3 regions of the Magnetospirillum sp. LM-5 genome follow, and region 2 is predicted to be linked to each of the others. Evidence: predicted binding sites of a transcription regulator. Region 2 holds the regulator's gene; each other region holds the start of a gene.
The links. Region 2 encodes LexA, which represses DNA repair genes until DNA is damaged. Its sites were predicted from a motif close to ATGTTCTANTTTGGTTC; they were not measured.

Region 1 (9,926 bases), on a different contig from region 2:
AACTCCCGCCGGATATGGTGTCCCATCGGGTCAAGGATCACTTTGACGCCTTCCCGTCGAACGAACTTAAAAGCTGGCACAAAATCGCTGTCGCCGGTCACGACGATAACCGCGCGCACCATGTCCCTCAGCGCCAAGCGCGCGAGATCCAAGCCAATTCGCATATCGACGCCCTTTTGGCTGATGTCGAGAGCGAAATCGGCATCGGCTAACTGCCGAGGGCTTTCGATCAAGCTTTTTGCCACTGTCGGTTTGATTTTCCACTTATGGGGAGAAACGACGGTCTCTCCCATGCGCAATGCAACGTGCGGCTTCAGTTCCAGGTGCCCCAAAAAGCTTTGGGCTTGCCGATATCGTTCCGAACCAGAAAGTTCGTACTTGCCTTTCGACACGGGCAGCTTCGCCGATTCCGAAGACGGGGCTGCGTCGTAGTAATAAATTCGGAGCAATTCGTAACCGTCGAGGTCCGATACCGCCCTCAACCGGTCACACTCGGCGACGATATCGTCCGCTGTCGCATGACGCCCCAGCCTCGCATACAGCTTTTTGGTGACAAACCCGCCATCGAGAAGGATGGCATAGAGCGGCTTGATCATACCGCCCCTCGCTGACCGGCCCCCTGAAACGCGTGGAGCCGGACCATCCCTAGGCTTGCGCCTCCGCATCGCGGTTTGTCGGATGAGCCGGCTCGCTCGTCTATCTCGTTGCGTCGTGTGTACACGCGATACATCCTACCTACACCTTTGAAGCAACATTTGTCAATGTTCTGCGAAGGCATCATCCCTGTCCTCACCCGCACTTGGAATAGCCGCACGAGGTGCAGGTGTCGCAGCCTTCCGACCGGATCAGGGCCGGCTGGTTGCATTTCGGGCAGTGACGCAGCCGGCTGCTGTCCAGATTGACCACCTTGCGGTCGTCGCGGGCCTCGGGCGGCTCGCGGGCGGCCTTGGGATCGGCGATGAAGCCGATGTCGATCATGTGGCGCTCGATCACCTCGCCGATCGCCGCCAGCAGCGACGGCACATAGCGCCCGCCGACCCATTGGCCGCCGCGCGGATCGAACACCGCCTTCAGTTCCTCGACCACGAAGGCGACGTCGCCGCCCCGGCGGAAAACCGCCGAGATCATTCGGGTCAGCGCCACCGTCCAGGCGTAATGCTCCATGTTCTTCGAGTTGATGAACACCTCGAACGGGCGGCGCCGGCTGTCCTGGATGACGTCGTTGATGGTGATGTACATGGCGTGCTCGCTTTCCGGCCAGCGGACCTTGTAGGTCTTGCCGGGCAGATCCTCGGGCCGATCCAGCGGGCGGGTCAGATGGATCACCGCGCCGGCCTCCAGATGGTCCTCGGGCCGGGGGGTGGGCTTTTCCAGCGGCAATTGCGGCTCGTCGACCGGGGCCTGGGTCCGGCTGTCGGCCTTGACCTCGAGCACCGCGCCGGTGATGTCGTTGGGGCGATAGGTGGTGCAGCCCTTGCAACCCAGCTCATAGGCCTGTTCATAGACGTCGCGGAACGCTTCGAAGCCGATGCTTTCCGGCACGTTGATGGTCTTCGAGATCGAGCTGTCGATGTATTTCTGCACCGCCGCCTGCATCACCACATGCTCGGACGGCGTCAGGCGCTGGGCATCGACGAAGGCCGAGGGCAGCGGCGCGCCGTCGCCCTTCATGCGGCGGAACAGGCGATAGGCGTAGTCGCTGACCTCCTCCTCGCGGCGCGAGCCATCGGGCTGCAGCACCGAGCGGGTATAGGTGAATGAGAACACCGGCTCGAGCCCCGACGACACATTGTCGGCGAACAGCGAAATGGTGCCGGTCGGCGCGATCGAGGTCAAAAGCGCGTTGCGGATGCCCTTCTCGGCGATGGCGGCCCGCACGTCGTCGTCCAGTTCCTTGATTGTCTCGCCGGCCAGATAGGCATCGCGGTTGTACAGCGGGAAGGCGCCCTTCTCGGCAGCCAGGTCGGCCGAGGCGAGATAGGCCTCGCGGCGGATGGCGGCCATCCATTGCTCGGTCAGGCGGATCGCCTCGCGGCCGCCATAGCGGGCCCCGCACAGGATCAGCGCGTCGGCCAGCCCGGTGATCCCTAAGCCGATGCGGCGCTTGGACCGGGCCTCGGCGCGGTGGGCTTCCAGGGGGAACCCCGACACTTCGATGACGTTGTCCATCATGCGCACCGCGACGCGGACGATGTCCTTCAGCCGCGCCATGTTCAGCCGGGCGCCGTCCTCGAACGGCTTGTCCACCAGCCGGGCCAGGTTGACCGACCCCAGCAGGCAGACGCCATAGGCCGGCAGGGGCTGTTCGCCGCACGGGTTGGTGGCGTGGATGGTCTCGCAATAATGAAGGTTGTTCATACGATTGATGCGGTCGATGAAGATCACGCCGGGCTCGGCATAGGCATAGGTCGCCCGCATGATCTTGTCCCACAACGCGCGCGCCGGCATCGAGCGATAGACCGTGCCGTTGAAGGTCAGCTCCCACGATTGATCGGTCTTGACCGCGTCCATGAAGGCGTCGGTGACCAGCACCGACAGGTTGAACATGCGCAGCCGCCCGGGTTCCTGCTTGGCATCGATGAAGGCCTCGATGTCCGGGTGATCGCAACGCATGGTCGCCATCATGGCGCCCCGACGCGACCCGGCGCTCATGATGGTGCGGCACATGGCGTCCCACACATCCATGAACGACAACGGCCCCGAGGCGTCGGCGCCAACCCCCTTGACCGGCGCGCCCTTCGGCCGCAGCGGCGAGAAATCATAGCCGATACCGCCACCCTGCTGCATGGTCAGCGCGGCTTCCTTCAGATGCTCGAAGATGCCGCTCATGTCGTCGGGGATGTCGCCCATGACGAAGCAATTGAACAAGGTGACGCGGCGGTCCGAGCCGGCGCCCGACAGAATGCGGCCGGCCGGCAGGAACTGGAAGTCGCTCATGGAATCGTAGAAGCGCTCTTCCCACAGGGCGGGATCGGCCTCGGGCTCGGCCAGGGCGCGGGCGACGCGGCGCCAGCTTTCCTCGATGGTTTTGTCCACAGGACGCTGGTCCGCGCCCTTCAGTCGGTACTTCATGTCCCAGATCTGTTGGGAAATGGAAGCCACCTGCGTCATCGCCCCGTCCTCCACGCCGCCACGCTTCGGCGGCTGCGCCTTCCGAAGTCCCGTCGCTCTGATTGGAAACCGGGTTCGACCCCCGTTTCGGCGCCAGTCTAGGCTTGGCCGAATGGCGCCGTCAAGATCAGTGTTCTTTTTTTGTTTCCACAGGGCAAGCGCTTGATTCGGCAGGCCGGAACCGGCTTATCCACGCTTATCCACAGGTGGGCTCGGGGGGACACCCGAGCCATCTTCCACACACTTATCCACAGGCGGCGTCCCCCGCCCCAAGCGACACGGCGGTCACGCCGCCAGCTTGTCCATGATGGCTGCGACCTGACGCTGGGTGTTGTCATCCAGCGCGAATTGCAGATGGGTCTGAACCGAATCGACGGACACCACTCGAGCCTTCAGGGTCAGACTGCCGCCGATCGACACGGTGACCAGGCTTCCGATGGACTGACTGACGATTCCGTCCAGGCAGGCACCGCCCACCGACAAGTCGTGGACCTGCAGCGCCACCGCTTCCCCCGCCCCCTTCAACTCGGCCCGCGCGTGGACCGCGCGGCGCTCGAACCGGCGACGATCGCCGGCCGACTGGATGGCGGCCAGGAAATCGGCGACTTCACGGGCCAATTCATCGGATTGCTGCGACAACGAATCGACACTTTGCAACACTTGCTCGGCGGCAACGCCGGTGGTGGTGGCGCCCTCGCGCACCAGCGAAATCGACGAGGTCACCTCGCGGGTGCCGGACGAGGCCTGCTGGACGTTGCGGGCGATTTCGTGGGTGGCGGCCGTCTGTTCCTCGACGGCGGCCGCGATGGCGGCGGCGTTCTCCGAGATCGAGGTGATGGTGTGCCCGATGCCGGCGATGGCGGCGACCGCATCGCGCGTGACCGCCTGAACCGAGCCGATCTGGGCGGCGATATCGCCGGTGGCACGCGCGGTCTGGCTGGCCAGACCCTTGACCTCGTTGGCAACGACGGCGAAGCCCTTGCCGGCTTCGCCGGCCCTGGCCGCCTCGATGGTGGCATTCAGGGCCAACAGGTTGGTCTGGCTGGCGATGGCGTTGATCAGCTCGATCACCTCGCCGATCTTGCCGGTGGTCTCGGACAGGGTGCCGACGATCTCGGTGACCTTGCCGGCCTCGGCGGCGGCGGTGCCGGCGATCTCGGAGGCCATGGCGACCTGGCGGGCGATCTCGCCCTCGGCGGCGGCCAGTTCCTCGGCGGCGGCGGCGACGGTCTCGACATTGGCCGAGGCCTGCTCGGCGGCGGCGGCGACCACCGCCGACTGGGCGCTGGTCTCATGCGCCACCACGTTCATGGAATCGGCGGCACCGCGCATCTGCTGCGCCGACTGAGTGACTTCCTTCAGCACCCCTTGGACGCCCAGATTGAAATCGCGGGTCAGCTTTTCCATGGCTTCCTGGCGGCGGTTGCGGGCCTCTTGCTCGGCGGCCTGGGCGGCGGCCAGATGTTCGCGCTCGATGGCGTTGGTCTTGAACACCACCAGGGCGCGGGCGACATCGCCCAGTTCGTCGCCACGATCGGTCGCCGGCAAAGTGACATCAAGCTCGCCCTCGGCCAGTTCGCCCATCGCCGACACGGCGGCCCGCAACGGCTTGGCGATGGCCTGGCGGGCGATCAGATAGCTGACCGTCAGCGCGCCGACCATCACCAGCAAGGTCGCCAGACCGATCAGCAGCAGGGTATTGTTGGCGGCCTTCAGGAACTCGGCCTTTTTGATGCCGACATAAAGGATGCCGACCACCTGACCCGACGCGTCGAGGATGGGATCGTAGGCGGTCATGTAGGGCTCGCCCAGGATGGCGACCTCGCCCCGGAACGGCGCCTTGCGGGTGAACACCGATTCATAGGCGGCGGTCTTGGCCAGGGTGGTGCCGATGGCCCGCGAACCGTCGGCCTTCATGACGTTGGTGGAGACGCGGGTGTCGCCCATGAAAACGGTGCAGGTGCCGCCGACCAGTTCCTTGACCCGATCGACCACCTCGAAATTACCGTTCAGCACATGGTCGCCGGCCAGCAGCTTGCCGTCCACGACGCGGAAATCGGTCCCCTTGGCCCGCAATTGGTTCCACGCCACCTTGATGTTGGTATCGACCCGCTCCTGCGCCGTGCGCGCGGCATCTTCGCGCAGCACCCAGGCAGAAACCGCCGTGACGGCGACCGCCAGGGCGATGATGCCGCAAACCACCAGGCCCATGATCTTGGGAACCAGACCGGGAGACGGCACTTTCGACCAAAGCTTGCGAACAGACAACATGACACACCTCTCCCTCATCCATTAGGGGAAAGGGTATCACGACGACATCAACGCAATGCCTCGACGAGGTAAATGGGCGTTAAACGAGACCCGCCAATCCGGCATAGACCCTATGCGGAAACGCCTGTCGCCTCGGCCACCAGTCGGGCGGTGGCCCCTTCGATGCGCGACTGCAGCTCGACCATGAAGGTCTTGCGGTCGATGCCCGCCGGGATCGGTTCCAGGAACTCGATCACCGCCTTCCCCGGCTTCTTGGCAAACGAACCGCGCCCCCAGAAGCAGCCGGTGTTCAGCGCCACCGGCACGCAAGCCTGACCCAGGGCGCCATACAGCATGGCGATGCCGGTATGATAGTCGGGGGCGGCGCCGACATCCATGCGGTGCCCCTCGGGGAAGATCAACACCGGACGGCCGAGGGCGGCGGCGGCCTCGGCGCCCTTGACCATTTCCTTCAGCGCCTTGGTGCCGGCGGCGCGATCGATGGCGATCGCCCCGGTCTTGCCCAGATACCAGCCGAAGAACGGGATCTTCAGCAATTCCTTCTTCAAGATCACCGCCGGGCTGCCGAGAATCAGGAAGAAGGCAAAGGTTTCCAGCGTCGATTGATGCTTCGAGGCGACCAGCGCCGCCCCCTGGGGGACCGTGCCGCGCACCTCCCAGCTCAGGCCGCAGGTCACCCTCAGCAGGATGAACACGCCGCGGATCCAGAACGAGGCCGCCACCGAGACCGCCCGCTCGCCGGCCAGCAGCAGGGGCAGGTACAAGGTCCCCAGGGTCAGGGTCCAGGTCTGAAGCAGCACGAAAAACAGGGCGGAACGGAACGCGGTCACGGCAGGGCCTTCCTTGGCAGGAACCAGTGGCGGACGATGGCGGCGCCATATTTGGCATATTCGGTGGCCAACAGCAAAGCCGTCCCCGGCCAGCGCCACCATTCGCGGCTCTTGACGCTGTCGGGGAAGACCGGATGCGGCACGATCATCGCGTCGGGCAGGGCGCGCCGGAATTCCAGCAGGGCGCGCGGCATATGATAGGCGCCGGTCACCAGCCGCACCGACGAGATACGCCGACCGGCGGCCCAGCCGGCGGTCTCGATGGCGTTGCCGACGGTGTCCTCGGCGGCGTGGCCCAGCACCACCTGATCGGACCGGGCATGCTGGCCCGGGCCGGCATGGCGCAGGATGTCGGCCAGATCGACGCCGCGCGGCACGCCCGAGACGAACAATTGGCCGGCCATGTCGGATTGCAGCAGCGCCAGGCCGGTATTGACCCGCTCGCGCCCGCCGGTCAGCACCACGATGGCGTCGGTCCGGGTGGAATCGTCCTCGACGCTCTCGGGCACCGCCACGGCGACGAACCACAGGAAGCCGGCCGCCCAGGCGCACGCAAGGGTCAGCAGCAGGGCGACGACCCGGATCATGGCATCCGGGACAGCACGCCGTGAACGGTCAGGCGCGCCGTATACATGGCCAGGATCGCCGCCAGCACCGGCAACAGGCCGACCACCACCCAGCCGGACAAGGGCACCGACAGGGACGGCAGGAATCCGCCCTCGACCCGTTTGGCGGCCCAACCGATGGCGGTCAGGGTCGGCACCGCCATGGCCAGGCCGATCATGCCGCCCGAGAAGCCCAGCGAGAAGGCGCGGTCGGCGAACTGACGGGCGATATAATCGTCGTGGGCGCCGATCAGGTGCAGCACCTCGATGACGCCGCGATGCACGCTCATGCCGGTCTTGGTGGCATAGACCACGGTGGCCGAGGTGACGAAGCCGATCAGCACCAGGATGGCGATGGCCACCCATTCGGTGGTGCGCGACAGGTTGATCAGCCGCGACAACCACACCCGGTGATCGTCGATGGTCGCCCCCGGCACCGACTTGCCCAGCCGGTCGGCCAGGCCGCCCAGGTCCAGGCGCACCGCACTATCGATCGACACGTCGATCAGGCGCGGCAGCGGCAGGTCCTTGACCAGCTCGGCCGAGCCCAGCCACGGCTCCAACAGCGCCAGGGTCTGGCGCTTGTCGAGCGGCCGGACGGCGGTCACCCCCGGGATACGCCGCATCAGGTCGGCGGCCTGGCGCACCCGGTCGTCGGTCAGCAATTCGCCGGCCTCGCCGGGGACCGGCTGGACCTGCACCGTCAAGGTGCCCGACACGTCGTGGTCCCAGCGTTCCACCAAACCGGCCAGCACCAGCACGCTGGCCACCGCGATCGACGACAGATAGACCATCAGCGCCACCAGCCAGGGCAGGAAGCGGCTGTTGGGGTCGCCCTTGAGCGGCAGGTCCGAGCGGCGCGACAGCAGGCTCATGCTTCGTCCTCGGGTTCGACCACGGTGCCGCGCTCGATATGCAGGCGCGAATGCTGCGAGAAGCGATCGACCAGAAACTGGTTGTGGGTGGCGATCACCACCGTCGTCCCCAGCTTGTTCAGTTCCTCGAACAGGTGCAACAGGCGCATGGCGATGTGGTCATCGACATTGCCGGTCGGCTCGTCGGCCAGCAACAGGTCGGGGCGGCCGATCACCGCCCGGGCGATGGCGACGCGCTGCTTCTGGCCGCCCGACAGGGTCGGCGGCTTCGAATGCATCTGGTCGGCCAGCCCGACCCAGGACAGCAATTCGGGGACGTGCTTTTGCACCTCGGATTCCTTGACGCCGCGCACCCGCAACGGAAGTGCCACATTGTCCAGCGTCGAGAGATGGTCGAGCAGGCGGAAATCCTGGAACACCACGCCGATCCGGCGCCTGAGCGCCGGCAATTCATAGCGTCGGGTCAGCGCGATGTCCTTGTCGAACAAGGTGACGCGGCCACGGCTGGGACGCAGCCCCAGATACATCAGGCGCAGCAGCGACGACTTGCCGGCCCCCGACGCGCCGGTCAAGAAGTGGAACGATCCGGCCGGCAAGGCGAAATCGACGTCCTGCAGCACTTCCGGCCCCAGGCCGTAGCGCAGTCCGACGCCTTCGAACCGGATGATATGTTGCCCCCGTGGACGGTGCCGCACAGCCTACCTCTCCCGACGAAGCCGGAGGATGCCATGGCGCGCGCGGCTTCGTCCAGGGCGCTTGTGTCGATTCGGCCTTGCGCCTATAAGGGAGAACGTCCTGGGGGAACGTTGACGACATGCAGATCTCTTGCCCGGCCTGCACCACTACTTTCTCGGTACCCGACAAGGCCCTGCAGCCGAAGGGTCGAACGCTGAAGTGCGCCAAGTGCGGCCATAAGTGGTTCCAAGACCCGCCGGCCGCCGCCGCCGCCGCGCCGCGCCCCAGCTTCGGCCTGGATGCCGACGCTTTTCCGCCGCCGCCCAAGCCGGTGGTGGCGCCGGACTTCTCGTTCAACCCGGTGCGCGAGCCCGACCCCGATCTGGAATTCGACACCCCGACCCGCGTCGCCTCGGCCTCGAAGGCGACGGCCGACCTTGATGTCGACCTCGACGAACCGCCGATCCCCGATTTCGGCAACCGGCCCAGCGGGCCGGCCGAAAAGCCGATGGATTTCGACCTCGACCCGGACTCGGCACCGCGCGACGTCCCTGAGATGTTCGCCAACAAGACCGAAAAGAAGGGCACCGGCGGGCTGTGGCTGCTGCTGCTGCTACTGCTGCTGAGCGGCATCGGCGGCGCCGGCTATTACTTCCAGGACATGGTCGTCGATTACGTCCCGCAGGCCCACGAGCTTCTGACCCAGGCCGGTCTGCGCCACGAGAAGCTGGGCGTCGGCCTGGAGCTGCGCAATGCCGGAACGCCGGAACGCTTCGTCCATAACGACACCGAAGTCCTGATCGTGCGCGGTATCGTCGCCAACATCTCGGATCGCACCCGCCCGGTGCCGACCCTGAAGCTGGTGCTGTTGGACAAGGACAAGAAGGCGGTACAGGAAAAGACCAACCCGCCGCCGGTCAACTCGCTGGATTCCGGGGCCACAGCCGGCTTCCGCATCATCCTGGAACGCCCCGACCCCAACGCGGTCGAGGTCAACGTCCTGTTCGTCGAAACCCCGGGCCAGGCGGCCAAGTGAGCGGCCCTTGGCATTAGGAAATCCGGTAACCATTTCCATGCTATCATCTGTCCCGATGACGCATTGAGACCCGCCGGAGCGTTTGATGCAAACTCCTGCCGTCGCTTCCCGTACCGAGCTTGCCGAAGCACGCGACACCCGCATGGCCGGGCATATCCGCGAGGCTTCGGACGTCACCGGCGTTCCCTTCGAATACCTGCTGGCCCAGGCCAACCAGGAAAGCCGCCTGAACCCCGATGCCCGCTCGGCCCGCTCGTCGGCCATGGGGCTTTACCAGTTCACCGCCGGCACCTGGCTGGACATGATCAAGAACCACGGCGCCGAGCACGGGCTGGGCAAGTATGCCGACGCCATCACCAAGAACTCGGATGGCCGCTGGACCGTCGCCGACAAGGCGATGAAGAAAGAGATTCTGGATCTGCGCCGCGATCCCAAGGTGTCGTCGCTGATGGCCGGCGAATACGCCAAGGAAAATGAAGCCTACCTGGAACGCAAGTTGGGCCGCGAAGTGTCGGCCCAGGAC
Region 2 (9,926 bases):
CGACCCACGGCTGGGTCGCCAAGCTGACCGGGGTCAGCTTCCTGCCCGGCCAGGACGATTCGTCCGACTGGAATTTGACGGTCACCGCCTATACCTCGGAGAACGGGGTGAAGAACGAGATCGCCTCGGCCTCGGGCTCTTTCACCGTCACCGTCAACGGTGTCGCCGACCAGCCGACCATCGATCCGCAGGCCGCCTCGGGCTCCGAGGATGTCGAGCTGGCGCTCAACCTCAACGCCCAATTGATCGACCTGTCGGAAGGCCTGTCGGTGACCATCGGCAACGTGCCGGTGGGCGCCACCTTCACCGACGGCGCCGGCCATGCGGTCGGCACCCAGGTTTCGGCCGGAATATGGAAGATCGAATCCGCCGACCTCGCCCACCTGCATTTCAAGGGGCCGCTGAACGCCTCGGGGTCGTGGACCATGACGGCCTATGCCACCTCGACCGACGATGCCTCGACCGCGACCAGCGTGACCAAGTCCTTCGCGGTGATGCTGACCGGGGTGGCCGACCTGCCCACCGTGACCATCACCGATCTGACGCCGGCAACCGCCGGCAACCAGGCCTCGGGGCTGGAAGACACCGCCACCGCGCTGTCCTTCGCCGCCGCCCTGACCGACACCGACGGTTCGGAAACCCTGGCGGTGACCATCACCGGAGCACCGGCCGGCACCAAGTTCCTGGCCGTGGATGGCACCCAGATCGTCGAATCCTCAGGCGGCAAGTGGATCATCGACGCCGCCGACATCGCCGGCCTGAAGATGATCCCGCCCACCAACTGGTCGGGCGACGCGGTGCTGACCATCACCGCCACCGCCACCGAGGCCGCCACCGAGCAATCGGCCAGCAGCCAGTTGACGGTCCACTTCGACGCCGTCAACGACGCCCCCGATGTGTCGCTGTTCACCGTCGCCCAAGGGATCAGCGGCACCGCCACGACCAACCCGATCCATGTGCTGCCCGGGCCGGACACCATTCAGGTCACCGACGTCGATGGCACTGCGCTCAGCGGCATGACTGTCAAGATTTCCGGCGGCTGGGAGATGGGCGACAGCCTGGGGGTGTCGGGCCTGGATCTGGGCTTCAACGCCCAGGGCTCGCTGGTGGTCGAAGGGACCGGCATCACCGTCGCCTATGACGGCGCCAACCATGCGCTGGTGTTCTCGGGCGCCGGCACCTATGCCGATTACGGCGCCATCGCCGCCAAGGTGGTGTTGACCAACGACACCGGCACCATCGATCCCGGGGCGCGGACCTTCAGCGTCACCGTGTTCGATGAAAGCGGTGCCCAGGACAGCGTCCAGACCACCGCCTCGATCGGGGCCAACGGCGCCACCGACCCCATCGCCCTGCAAGGCGACGCCCTGGGCGACATCCGCTGGAACTCGACCGGCGGGGTGATCAACGGCGATTCCTTGTTCATCAGCCCCGAGGATGGCGGCGCCACCTTCAACGGATCGGCCGGCCTGGACATGCTGACGGTCCGCCATGGCGACGGCGGTGCCGGCGACTGGCTGCTGCAGGTCGATCAGAACGATCCGACCATCGTCACCGGCACCTCGGCCAGCGACCAGGATTTCGTCGTTCATCTCGATCCCGGCTCGGGGCCGGCTTCCATCGACGCCAATGGCGATCTGGTGTTCAACGGCGACGCCTCGGGCCGGATCGAGTTCGAGGATCACCACACGGTGGCGTTCAACCACCTGGAAAAGCTGGGGGCATAGAAATAGTCGGGGCGGCCGAAGCCGGCCGCCCCGCATGCGAATGCTTGCACCGAATCCGCCGGTTGCGATGAAAATCGCACCAGCCTAATATCCCGGTCGTCCCGCTTCGCCCGGCGCCCCTGGACCATCCTGGGTGGGGCGAGCAGGCGAATGTCGCCGATTCAAACGGTTAGGTGCAGACTTGTTCCTTCTGATCGATAATTACGACAGCTTCACCTACAACCTTTGGCACTATCTGGGCGAACTGGGTGTCGAGGTCGAGGTGCGGCGCAACGACGCGCTGACCGTCGAGCAGGCGCTGGCGATGGGGCCGGAAGGCATCGTCATCTCGCCCGGGCCGTGCGATCCCGACCGCGCCGGCATCTGCCTGGACCTGATCAAGGCCGCCGCCGGGAAGGTGCCGATGTTCGGCGTCTGCCTGGGCGAGCAATCCATGGGCCAGGCCTTCGGCGGCCGCGTCGTGCGCGCCCCCGAGCCGATGCACGGCAAGGTCGATACCATCCACCATGACGGCACCGGCATCTTCGAGGGATTGCCCTCGCCGTTCCGGGCGACCCGCTACCATTCGCTGGTGGTCGAGCGCGCCTCGCTGCCCAATTGCCTGCACGTCTCGGCCTGGACCGAGGATGGGCTGATCATGGGGCTGGCGCACAACGACATCGCCGCCTGGGGGGTGCAGTTCCACCCCGAAAGCATCGAGACCGAGCATGGCCACGCCATGCTGCGAAACTTCATCGCGCTTTGCCGCAAAGCCCAAGGGAACGCCGCCTGATGTCCACCGCCCCTGCTCCGGTCCCGGCGTCCCTGGCCCTGATGAAGGAAGTGCTGGGCCGTATCGCCGTCGGCCACACCATGTCCGAGGCCCAGGCCGAGGAAGTGTTCGAGGTCATCATGTCCGGCGACGCCACGCCGGCCCAGATCGGCGGCCTGTTGATGGGCCTTAGGGTGCGCGGCGAGACCGTCGAGGAAATCACCGGTGCTGCGCGCATCATGCGGGCCAAGGCGCTGCGCGTCGAGGCCCCGCCCGGCGCGGTCGACACCTGCGGCACCGGCGGCGACGGCTCGGGCACCTTCAACATCTCGACGGCGGCGGCCTTCGTCATCGCCGGCTGCGGCGTGCCGGTGGCCAAGCACGGCAACCGGGCGCTGTCGTCGAAATCGGGATCGGCCGACGTGCTGGCCGCGCTGGGCATCAAGGTCGATGCCGACATGGCGCTGGTCAAGGAAAGCCTGTGGGACAACCATCTGGGCTTCTTGATGGCGCCGCGCCACCACAACGCCATGCGCCACGTCGCCGGCCCGCGGGTCGAGCTGGGCACCCGGACCATCTTCAACCTGCTGGGGCCGCTGGCCAACCCGGCCGGGGCGGCCTTCCAGGTGATGGGCGTGTTCGCCAGCCAATGGGTCGAGCCCATCGCCGAGGTGCTGGGCCGCCTGGGCGTCGAACGCGCCTGGGTGGTGCACGGCCGCGACGGCCTGGACGAACTGACCACCACGGCGCCGTCGCTGGTGGCCGAATGGAAGGACGGCAAGGTCTCGACCTTCGAGATCCGGCCCGAGGATGCAGGCCTGCCCCGCGCCCATGCCGCCGATCTCAAGGGCGGCGACGCCACGGTCAACGCCGCCGCCTTGAAGGCGCTGTTGGACGGCGCCAAGGGCGCCTATCGCGACATCGTGCTGCTGAATGCCGCCGCCACCCTGATCGTCGCCGGCCGCGCCGCCGACCTGAAGGAAGGGGTCGCCGCCGCCGCGCAATCCATCGATTCCGGCAAAGCCCGCGCCGTGCTGGATCGCATGGTCGCCATCACCAACCGCGAGGTTTGATCATGTCCACCGTCCTTGACCGCATCTGCGACGAGAAGCGCAAGCAGGTCACCGAGCAGAAAAGCCGCCGGCCGATCCAGGAACTGTTGAAGCGCGCCCAGGACCAGGCCCCGCCGCGCGGTTTCGCCAAGGCGCTGACCGCCAAGGTCGAAGCCGGCGGCATCGGATTGATCGCCGAAATCAAAAAGGCGTCGCCGTCGGCCGGGGTGATCCGCAAGGATTTCAAGCCGTCGCAATTGGCCCGCGCCTATCAGCGCGGCGGCGCCACCTGCCTGTCGGTGCTGACCGACCAGAAATTCTTCCAGGGCTCGGACGCCGATCTGGGCGAGGCGCGGTCGAACTGCGATCTGCCGGTGATCCGCAAGGATTTCATGGTCGATCCCTATCAGGTGGTCGAGGCCCGCGCCCTGGGGGCCGACTGCATCTTGCTGATCGTCGGCGCCCTGCCCGATGCCGACCTGGCGTCCCTTGAAGACATCGCCCTGGGCTATGGCATGGACGTGCTGATCGAGGTCCATGACGAGGCCGAGCTGGACCGCGCCTTGAAGCTGAAATCGCCGCTGATCGGCATCAACAACCGCGACCTGCGCATCATGAAGACCGACCTGGCCACCACCGAGCGCCTGGCCCCGCTGGTGCCGGCCGACCGTCAGATCGTCTGCGAAAGCGGCATCGACAGCCCCGTCGACATCAAGCGCATGGTTGCCGCCGGCGCCAAGCGCTTCCTGATCGGCGAGGCGCTGATGAAGCGCCCCGACGTCGAGATGGCCACCCGCGTCCTGTTGGCCGGCGCCAAAACGTGAGTTCCGAGCTCACCCATTTCGACGGGGCCGGCAACGCGGTGATGGTCGATGTCTCGGCCAAGGACGAGACCGAACGCGTCGCCATCGCCCAGGGCACCGTGCTGATGGCGCCGGCCACCATGGCCTTGATCCAGTCCCGCGGCCTGAAGAAGGGCGACGTGCTGGCGGTGGCCCAATTGGCTGGCATCATGGGGGCCAAGCGCGCGCCCGATCTGATTCCGCTGTGCCACCCGCTGGCCCTGACCTCGGTCAAGGTCGAACTGGCGCTGGACCCTGAAAACAACGCCGTGCTGATCGAGGCCTTGTGCAAGCTGAAGGGCCGCACCGGCGTCGAGATGGAAGCGCTGACCGCCGTGTCGGTGGCGGCCTTGACCGTCTACGACATGGTCAAGGCGGTCGACAAAGGGCTTCGCATCACCAACATCCGATTGATCCACAAGTCCGGCGGCAAGTCCGGCACCTGGGAGGCCAGCCCATGATCACCGTCGATGTCGCCCTGGAACGGGTGCTGGCCGGCCTGGCGCCGACCGCGACGGAAGTCGTGGCCCTGCCCGCCGCCCTGGGCCGCGTGCTGGCCGAGGATGCGTGCGCCCGCCTGGCCCATCCGCCCTCGGACGTCTCGGCCATGGACGGCTATGCGGTGCGGGCCGAAGACATCGCCCAGCCGGGCAGCCGGCTGACGGTGATCGGCGAATCCGGCGCCGGCCATCCGTTCACCGGCATTGTCGGCCCCGGCCAGGCGGTGCGCATCTTCACCGGTGCGCCGATGGCCAAGGGCGCCTGCTCGGTGGTGATGCAGGAAGACACCAGCCGCGAGGCCGATATCGTCATCATCACCACCACCCAGGCCGCCGGCCGCCATGTCCGCCCGCAAGGGGCCGATTTCTCGGTGGGCGAATGCCTGCTGAAGGCCGGAACCCTGCTGGGGCCGCGCCAGATCGGCCTGGCGGCGGCGATGAACCTGCCATGGCTGACGGTGCGCCGCCGGCCGCGCATCGCCATCTTGTCCACCGGCGACGAAATCGTGATGCCCGGCGATCCGGTCGGCCCCGCCCAAATCGTGTCGTCCAACGGGCCGGCCCTGGCCGCCATGATCGCCCAGGCCGGCGGCGAACCGGTGCAGTTGGGCATCGCCAAGGACAGCCGCAACTCGCTGTCGGCGATGATCAAGGCCGCCGCCGGCTGCGACCTTCTGGTCACCTCGGGTGGTGCCTCGGTCGGCGATTACGATCTGGTTCAGGACGTGCTGGCCGAACAGGGGCTGGAGCTGGATTTCTGGAAAATCGCCATCCGCCCCGGCAAGCCGCTGATGTACGGAAAATTGAAGCATGTGCCGGTGCTGGGCCTACCGGGCAATCCGGTCTCGGCCATGGTGTGCGCCTATGTCTTCCTGTTGCCGATGCTGCGCGCCCTGCAGGGTCTGACCCCGGTGGTGCCGCCGGTCGCCGCTCGCCTGGGCGGCCCGGTCAAGGCCAATGACGGCCGCCAGGATTATCAGCGCGCCAGCCTGGAACGCCGACCCGACGGCAGCCTGGTCGCCACCCCCTTCCCCCGCCAGGATTCGGCGGTTGTCTCGGGCCTGGCCGCCGCCGGCTGCCTGCTGATCCGCCCGCCCCACGCCCCCGAAGGCAAGGACGGCGACCCGGTCCTGGTCATGCCGCTGCCGGACGGGACATAAGCCTGAATTCTTTGCTTGACGCCCACCGGGAACAGGCATAGAACAAAGCCAACAGTTTTGGCTTTGTTCCGCTTTCTGTGCGGTCCAGGTGGGAGTGATCGGCGATGCTGACCCGCAAACAGTACGAATTGCTGATGTTTATCGACGAGCGCCTGCGGGCCTCGGGCATCTCGCCGTCCTTCGACGAAATGAAGGAAGCGCTGGACCTCAAGTCGAAATCGGGCATCCACCGTCTGATCACCGGGCTCGAGGAACGCGGCTTCATCCGCCGCCTGGCCCACCGCGCCCGCGCGCTGGAAGTGGTGAAGCTGCCCGAGAACCAGGGCGATCAGCCGCTGCCGGCGCCGTCGCCGCGCTTCTCGCCCAACGTCATCAAGGGTGATTTCAGCCAGACCGCGCTGGCCGGCGCCGCCATGGTCGCGTCGGCCGCCGACGCGGTGTCGCTGCCGCTTTACGGCAAGATCGCCGCCGGCACGCCGATCGAGGCCCTGCGCGACCATTCCTCGACCGTCGAGGTGCCGGCCGCCTTGTTGGGCGGGGGCGAACATTACGCCTTGTCGGTCGAGGGCGATTCGATGATCGACGCCGGCATCTTCGACGGCGACACCGTGCTGATCCGCCGCTGCGACAGCGCCGAGGCCGGCACCATCGTCGTCGCCCTGGTCGATGGCGAGGAAGTGACCTTGAAGCGACTGCGCCGCAAGGGCGCCTCGATCGCGCTGGAACCGGCCAACAAGAAGTACGAAACCCGCATCTTCCCGCCCGATCGCGTGCGGGTCCAGGGCCGCCTGGTCGGCCTGATGCGGTCTTATTGATCATGCCCGGATTGACCGCCATGCCGATGACCGCCACCCTTCGTTTCCGCTTCGACCTGGATGGCCGCCCGGTGGCCGACGGCCCGGGCGAGATGAACGTCACCTATCTGGGCCGCGTCAACCGCAAGGCCGCCGAGGCCGACGCCCGGCGCCGCTTCGAGGAATGGCGCAGCCTGTCCAACTCGCTGTCGCGCCGCTGGTCCAGCAACCAGGTGGTGGTCAGCTGACAGGCCGCACCAACTGATCCCCGGCCCATGACCCAGACGGGAACGGCGGTGACCTGCGCGTCTCTCCCCCGCTTCCAGCGTCGGATTTGACCCGCTTTGCCCTAAACACAAAATCATGGTGTCAAACGTTCCCCCCTTGGGCATACTTGCAGGCCTGAGTTTGGGGGCTGGCAAAATGCCGGGTACGGCGGCAAAAAAGGGTCACGGCAAGAATCGGGCGCCAATTCAGGCCGCCGCGGCAGAGTCGATGCAGCCCCGCTTTATTCACGATGCTAACCAATGCTTGCATGTCATCCGATTGGCGGCCGAGACATTGCGGCTTGACGCGACCGATGGCCGGTTGGACATCCAGCGCGTGGTGCGCCGCGCCGATGCCATCTTGACTCAGGTCGAGGAACTGGCCGCGCTGATCGCCGAGGCCCGACCGCTGGCCGAAACACCGGCCAGCATTCATGCCGAGGTCGAGGCCGGTGCCGATTCCGATGGCGAATCTCGCCCGAGAATCCTGCTTGCCGACGACGAGGCCTTGTCCTCGATGATGCTGGCGGAATATCTGGAACGGGCGGGCTATACCGTCGATATCGCCTATGACGGTCTGGCGGCGCTGGGTTTTTGCCGTTCGTCGCTTTATACCGCGGTGGTCACCGACATCCGCATGCCCGGACTGGACGGCCACCAATTGATTTCGCAGTTGGCAGAAATTCAGCCGGGCACGCCGGTCATCATCGTGACCGGACACCTGGACCCCGGAGCACCTGGCGATTTGGGCGCCAATGTAACGGGTATTTTGTCGAAGCCGTTCAATCCGGCCGAACTGAAGCGGCGGCTTGACGAACTGGCGGGGCAGAATTCGACGCCTTTTCAGGATCACGCGTGAGGGGGGAGCCATGCACATCCTGTTAGCCGACGACCATGCGATGGTTCGTGATGGCCTGGTCCCGTTCCTGGAACGGGTGGGGCCCGACGTCACGGTGATCGAGGCGGCCTCGCTGGAGGAGGCCTTGACGCGGTGCGCTGGCGGCTCCGATCTGGCGCTGGCGATCCTAGACCTTTACATGCCGGGGATGGATCGCCTGGCTGGCCTGGATCGTTTCAAGGCGGCCTTCCCGTCGGTGCCGGTGCTGATCTTGTCGGGATCGACCAAGCCCGACGATGCCTTCGCCGCCATCGAGGCCGGCGCCGCCGGCTATATTCCCAAGACCATGCGCGGCGAAACCATTATCGGCGTTCTGCGGCTGGTTCTTTCGGGCGAGAAGTACGTGCCGCCGTTCTTGTTCGAACACCGCGACATGGTGCGCAGTTCGGCCGAGCAGGCCGAACCCACCTTGCCGCCGGGTTCGCCGATCGCGTTATTGACGCCGCGCGAACGTGACATCTTGAACCAGATCGTCGACGGCGCGCCGAACAAGGTCATCGCCCGGGCGCTCGACCTGCAGGAAGTGACGGTCAAGGCCCACTTGCGCAACATGTTCCGGAAGTTGGGCGTGGCCAACCGGACCGAGGCCGCCCGAATCGCGCTGATGGCGGGAATTTCCGGAAACAAGGCGAGCTCCGGCCGCCCGGTCTGATCGGAAGCCTGTGCATTGCCCGTTCAGGCAGCGCGCGCACCCTCGACGCATCCAGACACGGCGGACAGATAGGCGCGAAGCGCGATGCGCCCCCGCTCGCCATCACCATCCTCGACCGCCTTGGCCAAACTGGCACGCACCGCGCCGGCCTGATCGACGCGGGCGATGGCGTCGAAGATGTGCCATAGCGTCAGGCCGATTCGGCTCAGAATCGGGTTATGGCTGCCGCGCATCAGCCGCGCGCCCCAATCGCTGCCGGCCAGGATCGCATTGGCGGTTTGGCGTCGTTCGTCCGGGGTGGCCTGGGCCAGATGAACGCTCAGGCGGGCGCCGATCAGTTCCTCGACCGCCTGCAGCAGGGCCAGACCGGCACCATCGACCACGAATACCCCGCAATGGGATCGGCTATGCGCCAACCCCATCGAGGTCAGCTGGCACAAGGCCTCGCGCAGGGGCGTGCGCGAGACGCGAAGGCGCGCCGACTGAACCTTTTCGTCAAGGCGAGAGCCGGGAAGCAGGCTTCCAGTGACGATCTCGATGGCGAGTTGCAGGGCGACCTGCTCCGCCAGGGTCATTTTAGGTTTTGCCTGCCCGCTGCCAATACCAGACATCAAAAAATCGCCATACACAATTGTACCTTAAGGCTGCATTCTTAGCAGGTTTGCACCTCTTTGAGTAGCATTTTTCACCGTTCGCCAGACGCGGCCGCGCTTCGGCTGTCGTTTATTGCTTTATAAATCAAAGTGATCGGGTTATATCTTCTGATGGTGGGTCATACTGGCCATACTTGGAATGCCTGGCTTCGGTGGTTTTCCCGGCATTTCAATGGGTGTATAAGAATGTCGCGCGGGTGAAGGCGGCGGCATGATGTTCGCGCCTTTGGCTTCGAGTTGGTTTCAGGGGGAAGTCTTCTTGTCCGTACAGTCTTTCCGCTCTCTGCTTCTGGCATCCGGTGCGATGGTCGCCGTATTGCTCGCCTCGGCGCCAGCGTCTGACGCGCAGACTCTGCTTGATGAACTGCGTACCGCCGACGAAAACCACCCGAAACTGCAATCCAAGCGCAATTCCGTAGGCTCCAGCACCGAGGGAATCGGCGTCGCCCGCTCCGGCTATCTGCCGACGGTCAAGCTCACTGGCGATTCCGGCCCGGAATATGTCGACAGCCCGACCCGGCGCACCACCGAAGGCCACCGTTACTACAAGGGCCGCGAAACCGCCGGCATCACCGTCACCCAGAAGATCTTCGACGGCTTCTCGACCGACGCCCAGGTCGATCAGGCCAAG
Region 3 (9,926 bases), on a different contig from region 2:
TGCGGTCGGACATGGCGCGCCTTGGGCGAAGGATTGGGAATGGGCGGACTTTAGCGATGCGGCGGGGGCGGGGCAAGCACTTGCCGGAGGTCAAGGAGGCCGGCTCCAGCTTTCCCTAATGTTGCGGCCACCGATGGGGGCAGCAAGGACGGTTTTCATGCGTGGATGGGTGGTGGCACTGACGGTGCTTTCGCTTTCGGCCTGCTATCAGGTTCAGGTCCCGGTGGTGGACAAGGGCGTCCGGGCGCCGGGTGTCGCCGACGGAACCTGGCGCCGCGACGACGGCACCGAAGTCGGGTTGAGCTGGGACGAGGCGGCCCAGGCCTACCGGGTCAGTGCCGGCGGCGTGGTTCGGCTGGCACCGGCCGCCAACGGGCTGTATGTGGCCGATTATCAGGCCGAGCGGCGCATCGTGCTGCTGCTGCGGGCCAGCCCGCGCGAACTGGTGTTCCTGGCTCCGCCCGAACCGGTCGAGAAGGGCCTGGCCGCTGTCCACGGCGCCGCCATCAAGGCCGGCCCGATCAAGCTGCTGAATGGTGATGTCCAGGCGGTCGCCGCCACCTTGGGCGCCATGGCCGCCCGACCCGACCTGGCCGAGGCCGGTCGATTGACGCGGGTGGGGCCATAGTCACCACCTTCAAGCCCGGCGGCGCTTGAGCCGGCCCGGCACGGGCAGCGCCACGCGCATCAAGCCTGCTTGGCGTCGACGATGGCGCGGCGGATGGCGCGGGTCTCGGTGAAGCGCTTTTCCAGCACCTCGCCCTCGCCCCAGCGGATGGCGCGCTGCAGGGCGGTCAGGTCCTCGGTGAAGCGCTGGATCATTTCCAGCACCGCTTCCTTGTTGGACAGGAAGATGTCGCGCCACATGATCGGGTCCGAGGCGGCGATGCGGGTGAAATCGCGAAAGCCCGAGGCCGAGAACTTGATCACTTCCTGCTGCAGATGGCCTTCCAGATCGTTGGCGGTGCCGACGATGGTATAGGCGATCAGGTGCGGCAGGTGCGAGGTGACGGCCAGCACCTGATCGTGGTGGCTGGGGTCCATGGTCTCGATCATCGAGCCCATGGCCGACCACAAATCGGCGACCTTGGCGACCGCCTTGTCGTCGGTGCCGGGCAACGGCGTCAGGATGCACCAGCGGCCCTCGAACAATTCGGCGAAGCCGGCGGCGGGGCCGGAATGTTCGGTGCCGGCGATGGGGTGGCCGGGGACGAAGTGAACGCCTTCCGGCAGGTTGGGGGTCAGGTCGCGGATCACCGCGATCTTGACCGAGCCGACGTCGCTGACGATGGTGCCGGCGGCGAGGTGCGGGCCGATGGCCCGGGCCACCGTCTCGACCGCGCCGACCGGCGTGCCGATCATCACCAGATCGGCGCCCGGGATCATTTCGGCCGGGTCGGTCGAGGCGGCATCGACGATGCCCAATTCAAGCGCGGTCCGGCAGGCCTGGTCCGAGCTGTCCAGGGTGACGATGCGTGCCGCCAGGCCATGCTTGCGCACCGCCCGGGCGATCGAGGAATTGATCAGCCCGATGCCGACCAGGCAGATGGTATCGAACAGAGGCTGGCTCATGTCATTTCCACCGGGTGGTAAACTCGGCCAGGGCGGCGATCACCGCCTGATTCTCCTCGCCGGAACCGATGGTGATGCGCAGCCAGTCGGGCAGGCCATAGCCGCCCATGGCCCGGGTGATGATGCCCTTGGCGCGCAGGAACGCATCGGCCGCCTGGGCGTTTCTGCCCTCGGCCAGCGGGAACTGGATCAGCACGAAATTGCACACCGACGGCGTCACCGGCAGGCCCAGGCCCTTGATCTCGGACAGCATCCACGGCAGCCAGTAATCGTTATGGCTGCGGCACAGCTCCATGTAGGGGCCGTCTTCCAGCGCCGCCAGGCCGGCTTCCAGCGCCGCCGAGCCGACATTGAAGGGGTTGCGCACCCGGTTCAGCACGCCGGCGATGTCGGCCGGGCAATAGGCCCAGCCCAGGCGCAGGCCGCCCAGGGCGTAGATCTTCGAGAAGGTGCGGCACATCACGGTGTTGTTGCTGGCCTCGACCAGCTCGATCCCGGCGGAATAGTCGTTCCTGGACACGAACTCGGCATAGGCGGCGTCGATCACCAGCAAGATGTCGTCGCGCAAACCCTTGCGCAGGCGCTTGACCTCTTCGGCCGGCAGGTAGGTGCCGGTCGGGTTGTTGGGATTGGCCAGGAAGACGATCCGGGTCTTGGGCGTGACCGCCTTCAGCAGATTGTCGACATCGGCGTGCAGGTCGGTTTCCGGCGCGGTGACCGGGGTGGCGCCGCAGGCCTTGGCGGCGATGGCATACATCAGGAAGCCGTGCGCCGAATACAGCACCTCGTCGCCCGGGCCGGCATAGGCGCGGCACAGGATGCCCAGCAACTCGTCCGAGCCGGCGCCGCAGACGATGCGCTCGGCATCGATGCCCCAACGGGCGGCCAGGGCCTTGCGAAGGGCGGTGGCGCCGCCGTCGGGATAGCGGTGGATTTCACCGGCCATCGCCTTCAACGCGGCGACCGCCTTGGGGCTTGGCCCCAGCGCGCCTTCGTTGGACGACAGCTTCATGATCCGCGAGACCCCCTCGATCGCCGATTCGCCGCCGACATAGGGGCGGATGTCCATGATACCGGGGCGGGGAGTGGGAGCGGTCATGACGGGAAACTCCTTGGGCGGATAAGGTGGCGGGTCAGGCGGACAGCGGCACGGGATAGCCGCCGATGACGCGGGTCGAGCGGATGGTGCCGGTATTGGCCAGCACCAGGGCGATCAGGCGGGCATCGTTCTGGGCGACGAAGCCGCACACCTCGGCAAGATGCAGCCAGCGATCGTCGTCGCGGTGGCTGGCCAGCATCGACACGCATTCCAGCCCGATTCCGGCCTGCAGCGTGCGCAGCCGGTCGCGGCTGACGTCGGGCACCGTTTCGACCACCAGCAGGGTGCGGTCGTTGCCGGTTTCCTCGGGCTCGCTGGTGGCCAGCACGAAGGCGTGCAGGGGCTCGGGATGGTCGGGCGGAATCTCGGGCATCAGCATCGGCAGGCGGCCGATGACGCGCGGCGTGTTGCTCATCTCCGAGACCAGCGACAGCCACCAATCCTCGCCGCCGGCGGCTTCGGGGGCGGCGACCACCCCGACCGAGGCCCGGGCGTTGGCCACTTCGCGCACCACATGGCTGGACCCGGGCAGCACGTTGATCGGCCACACCACGCCGAAATGGTCGCGCGCCAGGTCGATATAGCCGGCGCCGCGCTCGGGCTGGGCCACGGCCACCGAGAAGGGCCGCTGCAGCCCGACCAGTGCGCCCATGATCTCGCGCCAGATGCGGACCAGGGCCGGGCGCGGGAAGGTGCCGGAATGGCGCCCGACCAGGCGGCGGATGATCTGGGCCTCGCGGCCGGGGCGCAGCGCGGCGCCCGGGGTGCCGGCCTTGGCCGCGGCGATGCGTCCGACCAGCGCCGCGCGCTCCATGACGAGGTCGTGCAGACGGTCGTCGATGGCGTCGATCTGTTGGCGCAAGGAATCGAGGGAAGCGGAATCGTCGGCCATGGCTGATGCTGAAAAAGGGAAGGCGAAGCCGGATAGGTTTAGTGCGTCCCCCCCATGAAATCAAAGAAAACATTGACAGTCAGGTCCCGCGTCCATAGCTAGACGTGTTCTTTCGTCTGATCCTGGTTTGCCCCGCGTCCATGAGTGCCGTCGAACCCCTGGGAACCTGCCCGCCGCACAACCCGCTCGGCCATACCGTCGAGCTGGGGCGCGACCGGCCGATCCGGCTGGATTGCGGCATCGAGATGGCGCCGGTGACGGTGGCCTATCAGACCTATGGCCGGCTGAACGCCGACAAGACCAACGCCATCTTGCTGTGCCACGCCTTGACCGGCGACCATTACGTCGCCGACCCCCACCCGATCACCGGCAAGCCGGGCTGGTGGATCGATCTGGTCGGGCCGGGCAAGGTGTTCGATACCGACCGCTATTTCCTGATCTGCTCGAACGTCCTGGGCGGCTGCATGGGCACCACCGGCCCCCGGGACATCAATCCCGCGACGGGCAAGCCGTGGGGCCAGACCTTCCCGGTCATCACCATCGGCGACATGGTCCGGGTCCAGGCCCGGCTGGTCGAGGTTCTGGGCATCGACGACCTGTTTTGCGTCATCGGCGGCTCGATGGGCGGCATGCAGGTGCTGGAATGGGCGGCCAGCTATCCGGACAAGGTGTTCTCGGCCATTCCCATCGCCACGGCGGCGCGCCATTCGGCCCAGAACATCGCCTTCCACGAGGTCGGGCGCCAGGCGATCATCGCCGATCCCGACTGGATGGGCGGCAATTACCAGGAAGCCGGCCTTAGGCCCCATCGCGGCCTGGCGGTGGCGCGCATGGCGGCGCACATCACCTATCTGTCGGAAACCGCGTTGCACCGGAAGTTCGGCCGCAACCTGCAAGACCGCGATCAGGTGTCCTATGGCTTCGGCGCCGATTTCCAGGTGGAAAGCTATCTGCGCCACCAGGGCTCGACCTTCGTCGATCGCTTCGACGCCAATTCGTACCTGTATATCACCCGGGCGATGGATTATTTCGACCTGGCGGCCGAGCGCGACGGCGTGCTGGCCAACGCCTTCAAGGGGACGCGCACCCGCTTTTGCGTGGTGTCGTTCTCGTCGGACTGGCTGTTCCCGACCCCGGAAAGCCGCGCCGTCGTGCATGCCCTGAACGCGGTGGCGGCCAATGTCAGCTTCGTCGAGGTCCAGTCCGACAAGGGCCATGACGCCTTCTTGCTGGACGAGCCCGAGTTCCACGCCACCCTGACCGGCTTCCTGGAAGGGGCGGCCGAGCATCGCGGGCTGCGGCGCAAGGGGAACAGCCCGCCATGATGGTGATCGCCAACGGCAATCTGCGCGTCGATCTGAAGCTGATCGCCGACATGGTCGAGCCCGGCTCGCGGGTGCTCGATGTCGGCTGTTCCGACGGCTCGCTGCTGTCGTGGCTGGGCCGGCACAAGAATGTCGACGGCCGCGGCATCGAACTGTCGATGAGCGGGGTGTCGGCGGCGGTGTCGCAGGGTCTGTCGGTGATCCAGGGCGACGCCGATACCGATCTCAAGGACTATCCCACCGGCGCCTTCGACACGGTGATCCTGAGCCAGACCCTGCAGGCGACCTATGCGCCGCGCGACGTGTTGGCCAACATGCTGCGGATCGGGCGGCGCGCCATCGTGTCGTTTCCCAATTTCGGCCATTGGCGGGTGCGCGTCGGCCTGGCGCTGGGCGGGCGCATGCCGGTGACCGACACCCTGGCCTATGAATGGTACGACACCCCCAACATCCATTTCTGCACCATCCGCGATTTCCTGGTGCTGTGCCGCGATCTGGGGATCACCGTCGAGAAGGGCATCGCCCTTGACCGCGAAGGTCGCGTGCTGCCGTTCGACGGCCAGGGCGTGCTGGCCAACCTGCTGGCCGACCAGGGCTTGTTCGTTCTCAGCCGCTCGTAAATCCCCTTAAGCTTTCAGCTTGTAGCCGGTCGCCAGCATCCGCCAGGTCAGCAGCATCAGCCCGGCATCGACCATTGTGACCATCGCGATTCCCAGCGCCACCGAGCCGTCGGCCTGGCCGATGAAGCCGGCCCGGAAGCCGTCGATCATGTAGAAGAACGGGTTCAGCTTGGCCAGCAGTTGGAAGGTTTCGGGCAGGCGGTCGATGGAATAGAAGGTGCCCGACAGGAACGATAACGGCGTGACGATGAAGTTGGTCACCGCCGCCATGTGGTCGAACTTGTCGGCCCAGATGCCGCCGATCATGCCCAACAGCGACAGCATCAGCGATCCCATCACCGCGTGGAAGGCGATCAAACCCACCGAACTGATGTGGATGCGCACGAACAGCGACATCGCCGCGGTGACCACCAGGCCGACCAGCAGGCCGCGCGCAACACCGCCCAGGGCCACCGCCACCGTCTGCTCGATCGGCGACAAGGGCGGCATCAGCATATCGACGATATTGCCCTGGACCTTGGCGATGATCAGCGACGACGAGGTGTTGGCGAAGGCGTTTTGCACCATCGCCATCATGATCAGGCCAGGCGCCAGGAATTCCTGGAAGGCGACGCCGTGGACGTCGGCCGCGACCCGTCCCAGGGCCAGCGAGAACACCGCCAGGAACAAAAGCGTCGTCACCACCGGGGCGGTGATGGTCTGGAAATGCACCTTCAGGAAGCGGCGGACTTCCTTGGTCAGCAGGGTGCGAAAGCCCAGCCAGTTGACGGCGCCGTAGGACCGGGGGACGGGCGGGCGGGGGATGGCGTTCTCGATCATGGTGTCCTGGCTACGCTTCGGTTAGGCTGAAAGCATGGCGAAGACAAGCGTGCCCCCGCGCATCACCCCATCCTACCTGGAAAATGCCGCGTTGCATTACCTGGAACGCTTCGCGTCGTCCACAGCTTCGTTGCGCCGGGTGCTGAAGCGCAAGGTCGTGCGCTCGGTGGCCCATTGGGGCGACGATGCGGACCAGGCCCTGGCCCACATCGAGGCGGTGATCGCCAAGCTGACCCAACTGGGCTATCTGAACGATTCCGCCTATGCCGAGTTGAAGACCGGGGCGCTGCACCGGCGCGGCAAGGGCGCGCGCGCCATTCGCGCCAGCCTGGCCGCCAAGGGGGTGGGCGCTGCCGATTCCGAGCAGGCCCTGGCCGCCCTGGCCGAGGACCATGCCCAGCCCGACCGCGCCGCCGCCATCACCCTGGCCAGGCGCCGCCGGCTGGGGCCGTTCCGCGCCGCCGGCCGGGCCGAGAACCGCGCCCGCGACCTGGCGGTGATGGGCCGCAACGGCTTCGATTTCGAGACCGCGCGGGCCATCATCGACGCCGCCAGCCCCGAAACCCTGACCGAGGAGGATCAATGAGCACCACCATCTGGCACAATCCCCGCTGCAGCAAAAGCCGCGAGACCCTGGCCCTGGTCGAGGGCAAGGGCATCACGCCGGTCATCGTGGAATATCTGAAGAACCCGCCCAGCCCAGCCGAGTTGAAGCGGGTTCTGGCCCTGTTGGGCAAGGGGCCGCGCGACATCATCCGCAAGAAGGAAGCGGCCGAGGCCGGCATCGATGTCGCAGGGCTTGCCGACGACGCCCTGATCGCCGCCTTGTGCGCCCATCCGGCGGCGATCGAGCGCCCGATCGTCATCACCGCCACCAAGGCCGCCCTGGGGCGCCCGCCCGAGGCGGTGCTGGATATCCTTTGACCATGATCGAGCTGGACGACGGACCCTCGTTCCTGCCGCCCGCCGCCGAGGCGGCCCTGAAACAGGTCGGCGCCTGCTGGGGCGACGAGGCGGCCGCCGAGCGCCTGGTCCTGCAGGCGCTGGAACTGGCCCCCGATACCCTGGCCGCGCGGGTCGGCGCCTATAAGTTCTATTTCTACCGCCACCGCCTGGCCGAGGCGCTGGTTCATGCCTGGTCCTGCCTGGACTGGGTCGCCGAACGGCTGCAGATGCCGCGTGACTGGCGCGAGGTTCAGCCCCGCCACGCCGACTTCACCGGCCTGGACCCGATGCCGCGCCTGTGGCTGCAGATCGTCATCGCCATCGGCTATTGCCAGGCCCGCCTGGGGCAGGTGGAAGAGGGCCAAGAAAGCCTGGCCAAGGTGGCCCAACTGGACCCGGCCGACCGCTTCGGCGCCCGGCGGCTGTCGGACGTCATTGCACGCGGTGGTGTCGATTTGGATGAAGAGGGGGATTGAGCGGGCCGCCCGCTTGGCTATGATTAGCGGCGGGAAGGCAAAGTGGGCGGTGCGGCCATGGTGGCGAATCTACGGTTGATGCCGGGTTACGACCCGGATTGGCGCGACAAGGTCAACGATCTGGCGATGCGCTATCGTGTCTTGGGCGGCCGCAAGGACCTGACGGCGGACGAGGCCGAGGAATTGTCGGTCTTGCGCGGCCGGATCGACGACGCCTTGAACACCCGGTTCCGCACCACCCTGGAATATCGCGATTTCTATTTCGCCCGGGCGCGCGCGCTGCTGGAAGCCGAAGGCATCGAGATGCCGCTGCCCAACCTGCCGGCCGACGCCACCCAGGAACAGATCGACGATGTCCTGTCGGGTGTATGGGCGGCCGTCGAGGTCACCAATTCCGAGACCTTTTAGCGTCGCGCCCGGAAGGGACACGAGCCGTCGCTCCACACTCCGTCATGCCCGTGCTTGACACGGGCATCCATGTGGCGCCGCACAAAATTCGTTTGGAAACAGCGCATTATGCGGATGCGCGGTAAGCGGGGCAAAAGTCCGGGCACTCAAGCGCAGCATAACCCTCGCCCCTTGTGGGCGAGGGTCCGCGCGAAGCGCGGGGGTGAGGGGTCTTACGCGCGGCGAGCGCGTAAAAAACGTCTTTATATCAAACACATCATATGGCGCGCCGACGCGCGCGCCCCTCACCCGGCCGCTTCGCGGCCACCCTCTCCCACAAAGGGGCGAGGGTTATGCTGCATCTGCGTACCCGGACTTATGCCCCGCTTACGAACCGCGTGGAGGGTCAAGCCCGGCCATGACGACGGGGGATGATGCTTCCAGCTCACCGGGAACCGCTGTTAGCGGCGCGCCCCCTTCCTGCGGGCCGGGCAGGAACGGACCGCAACACCCTTTCCGGTGGATCATCCGCCCCGGATCACGGTACAATGCGCATCGTGTCCGCTCTGTGACGGACAGAGCGGCGGTGGAAGGTGCTAGGAACACCCCCCACCGCCTAACCACAACCCTGTACGCAGGAGTACGAGGTCATGGCTGACGTCCATTATAGCCGAAGGTTTCCTTTTCCCACACCGCCGCTTTTGCGCTGCGATGATCGGATAGGGCTGGCCGGAAGTTAAGGGCGGGCGCCGGCGGGTCGGGTTGTCCGATTCGTCGCTGTGGCCCGACCCGTTTGCCCGGCGCCGCTCTGGCTTCCGGCCGGTTTCCCCGGCCGTGAGATTTCTTATCCTCGCCGTCCTGTTGGTGGCGACGTGCCCGCATGCGGTCGCGTCGGAAGCGCTGCCCGGTCCGTATCTGGCCCAGCTTGTCCGGGTGATCGACGGCGACACCGTCGAGGTTCGGGTGCATGTCTGGTTGGGTCTGGACCAGACCGTGCGGGTGCGGCTGGTGGGCGTCGATGCCCCCGAGATGCACGGGGCCTGCCCCGCAGCGGCCATTGCCGCCCGCGACTTCCTGGCCCGTCTGCTGGATGGCGGGCCGCTGGTGCTGACCCGCATCACCCACGACAAATATGGCGGACGGGTCGATGCCGCCATCGGCTTGCCCACCGGCGAAGACGCGGCCCGGGCCCTGCTGGCCGCCGGTCTGGTGGGAAAGTGGCCCCGCCGCAAGGGGGCACCCAATTGCCCGCCGTTTTGACCCCAGATGGCGCACGAAAAAACCCGCAAGGCCAGGCCTTGCGGGTTTTCGTCGATCGTCGGTGACGGTCGATTACTTGCCGTTGACGGCGTCCTTGAGGCCCTTGCCGGCCGAGAACTTCGGCTGCTTCGAGGCCGGGATATTGATCTTCTCGCCGGTGCGGGGATTGCGGCCTTCCGAGGCCGCGCGGGTCGCGACCGAGAAGCTGCCGAAGCCCACCAGGCGCACTTCGTCGCCGCCCTTCAGGGCGGTGGTGATGGCGGCGAACACGCCGTCGACGGCCTTTTCCGAGTCGGCCTTGGTCAGGCCAGAGAGTTCGGCGACGCGCGAAACCAGGTCAGCCTTGTTCATGGACAGTGATTCCCCTGCTGGTGATTGAAATCCGTAACTTCCCCAATGCCAGAGCCCCCGCTCCGCGTCAATGCGGAAATGACGAGAATCGTCACCGAAAGCCGGTTTGAACCAGCAAACGGTGAAATTCCCGCAGATGGGCCTCGGCCTTGCCGGGTTCCGGCACACTTGCAAGAAATT

Region 1: the regulator LexA is predicted to act here: its motif matches at 3,242-3,258, upstream of MTBLM5_RS12805 (adenosylcobalamin-dependent ribonucleoside-diphosphate reductase).
Region 3: the regulator LexA is predicted to act here: its motif matches at 3,620-3,636, upstream of pheA (chorismate mutase).

The regions. Positions count from the first base shown of each region.
Region 1 is NZ_CACVCE010000034.1:184,940-194,865, forward strand. It holds gene MTBLM5_RS12800 (NYN domain-containing protein) at 1-596, opposite strand, end outside; gene MTBLM5_RS12805 (adenosylcobalamin-dependent ribonucleoside-diphosphate reductase) at 790-3,111, opposite strand; gene MTBLM5_RS12810 (methyl-accepting chemotaxis protein) at 3,397-5,382, opposite strand; gene MTBLM5_RS12815 (1-acyl-sn-glycerol-3-phosphate acyltransferase) at 5,493-6,212, opposite strand; gene MTBLM5_RS12820 (YdcF family protein) at 6,209-6,799, opposite strand; gene MTBLM5_RS12825 (ABC transporter permease) at 6,796-7,692, opposite strand; gene ftsE (cell division ATP-binding protein FtsE) at 7,689-8,387, opposite strand; gene MTBLM5_RS12835 (DUF3426 domain-containing protein) at 8,507-9,403, shown strand; gene MTBLM5_RS12840 (transglycosylase SLT domain-containing protein) at 9,489-9,926, shown strand, end outside.
Region 2 is NZ_CACVCE010000001.1:264,810-274,735, reverse strand. It holds gene MTBLM5_RS01395 (aminodeoxychorismate/anthranilate synthase component II) at 1,909-2,499, shown strand; gene trpD (anthranilate phosphoribosyltransferase) at 2,499-3,551, shown strand; gene trpC (indole-3-glycerol phosphate synthase TrpC) at 3,554-4,354, shown strand; gene moaC (cyclic pyranopterin monophosphate synthase MoaC) at 4,351-4,833, shown strand; gene glp (gephyrin-like molybdotransferase Glp) at 4,830-6,032, shown strand; gene lexA (transcriptional repressor LexA) at 6,137-6,847, shown strand; gene MTBLM5_RS01365 (hypothetical protein) at 6,850-7,074, shown strand; gene MTBLM5_RS01360 (response regulator) at 7,250-7,951, shown strand; gene MTBLM5_RS01355 (response regulator transcription factor) at 7,962-8,642, shown strand; gene MTBLM5_RS01350 (GntR family transcriptional regulator) at 8,666-9,217, opposite strand; gene MTBLM5_RS01345 (TolC family protein) at 9,600-9,926, shown strand, end outside.
Region 3 is NZ_CACVCE010000067.1:45,362-55,287, forward strand. It holds gene guaA (glutamine-hydrolyzing GMP synthase) at 1-13, opposite strand, end outside; gene MTBLM5_RS16630 (hypothetical protein) at 158-628, shown strand; gene MTBLM5_RS16635 (prephenate/arogenate dehydrogenase family protein) at 688-1,572, opposite strand; gene hisC (histidinol-phosphate transaminase) at 1,574-2,671, opposite strand; gene pheA (chorismate mutase) at 2,706-3,563, opposite strand; gene MTBLM5_RS16650 (homoserine O-acetyltransferase) at 3,704-4,888, shown strand; gene metW (methionine biosynthesis protein MetW) at 4,885-5,508, shown strand; gene MTBLM5_RS16660 (ABC transporter permease) at 5,515-6,327, opposite strand; gene MTBLM5_RS16665 (regulatory protein RecX) at 6,362-6,913, shown strand; gene arsC (arsenate reductase (glutaredoxin)) at 6,910-7,251, shown strand; gene MTBLM5_RS16675 (M48 family metallopeptidase) at 7,254-7,748, shown strand; gene MTBLM5_RS16680 (hypothetical protein) at 7,827-8,156, shown strand; gene MTBLM5_RS16685 (thermonuclease family protein) at 8,970-9,395, shown strand; gene MTBLM5_RS16690 (HU family DNA-binding protein) at 9,468-9,746, opposite strand; gene MTBLM5_RS16695 (hypothetical protein) at 9,838-9,926, opposite strand, start outside.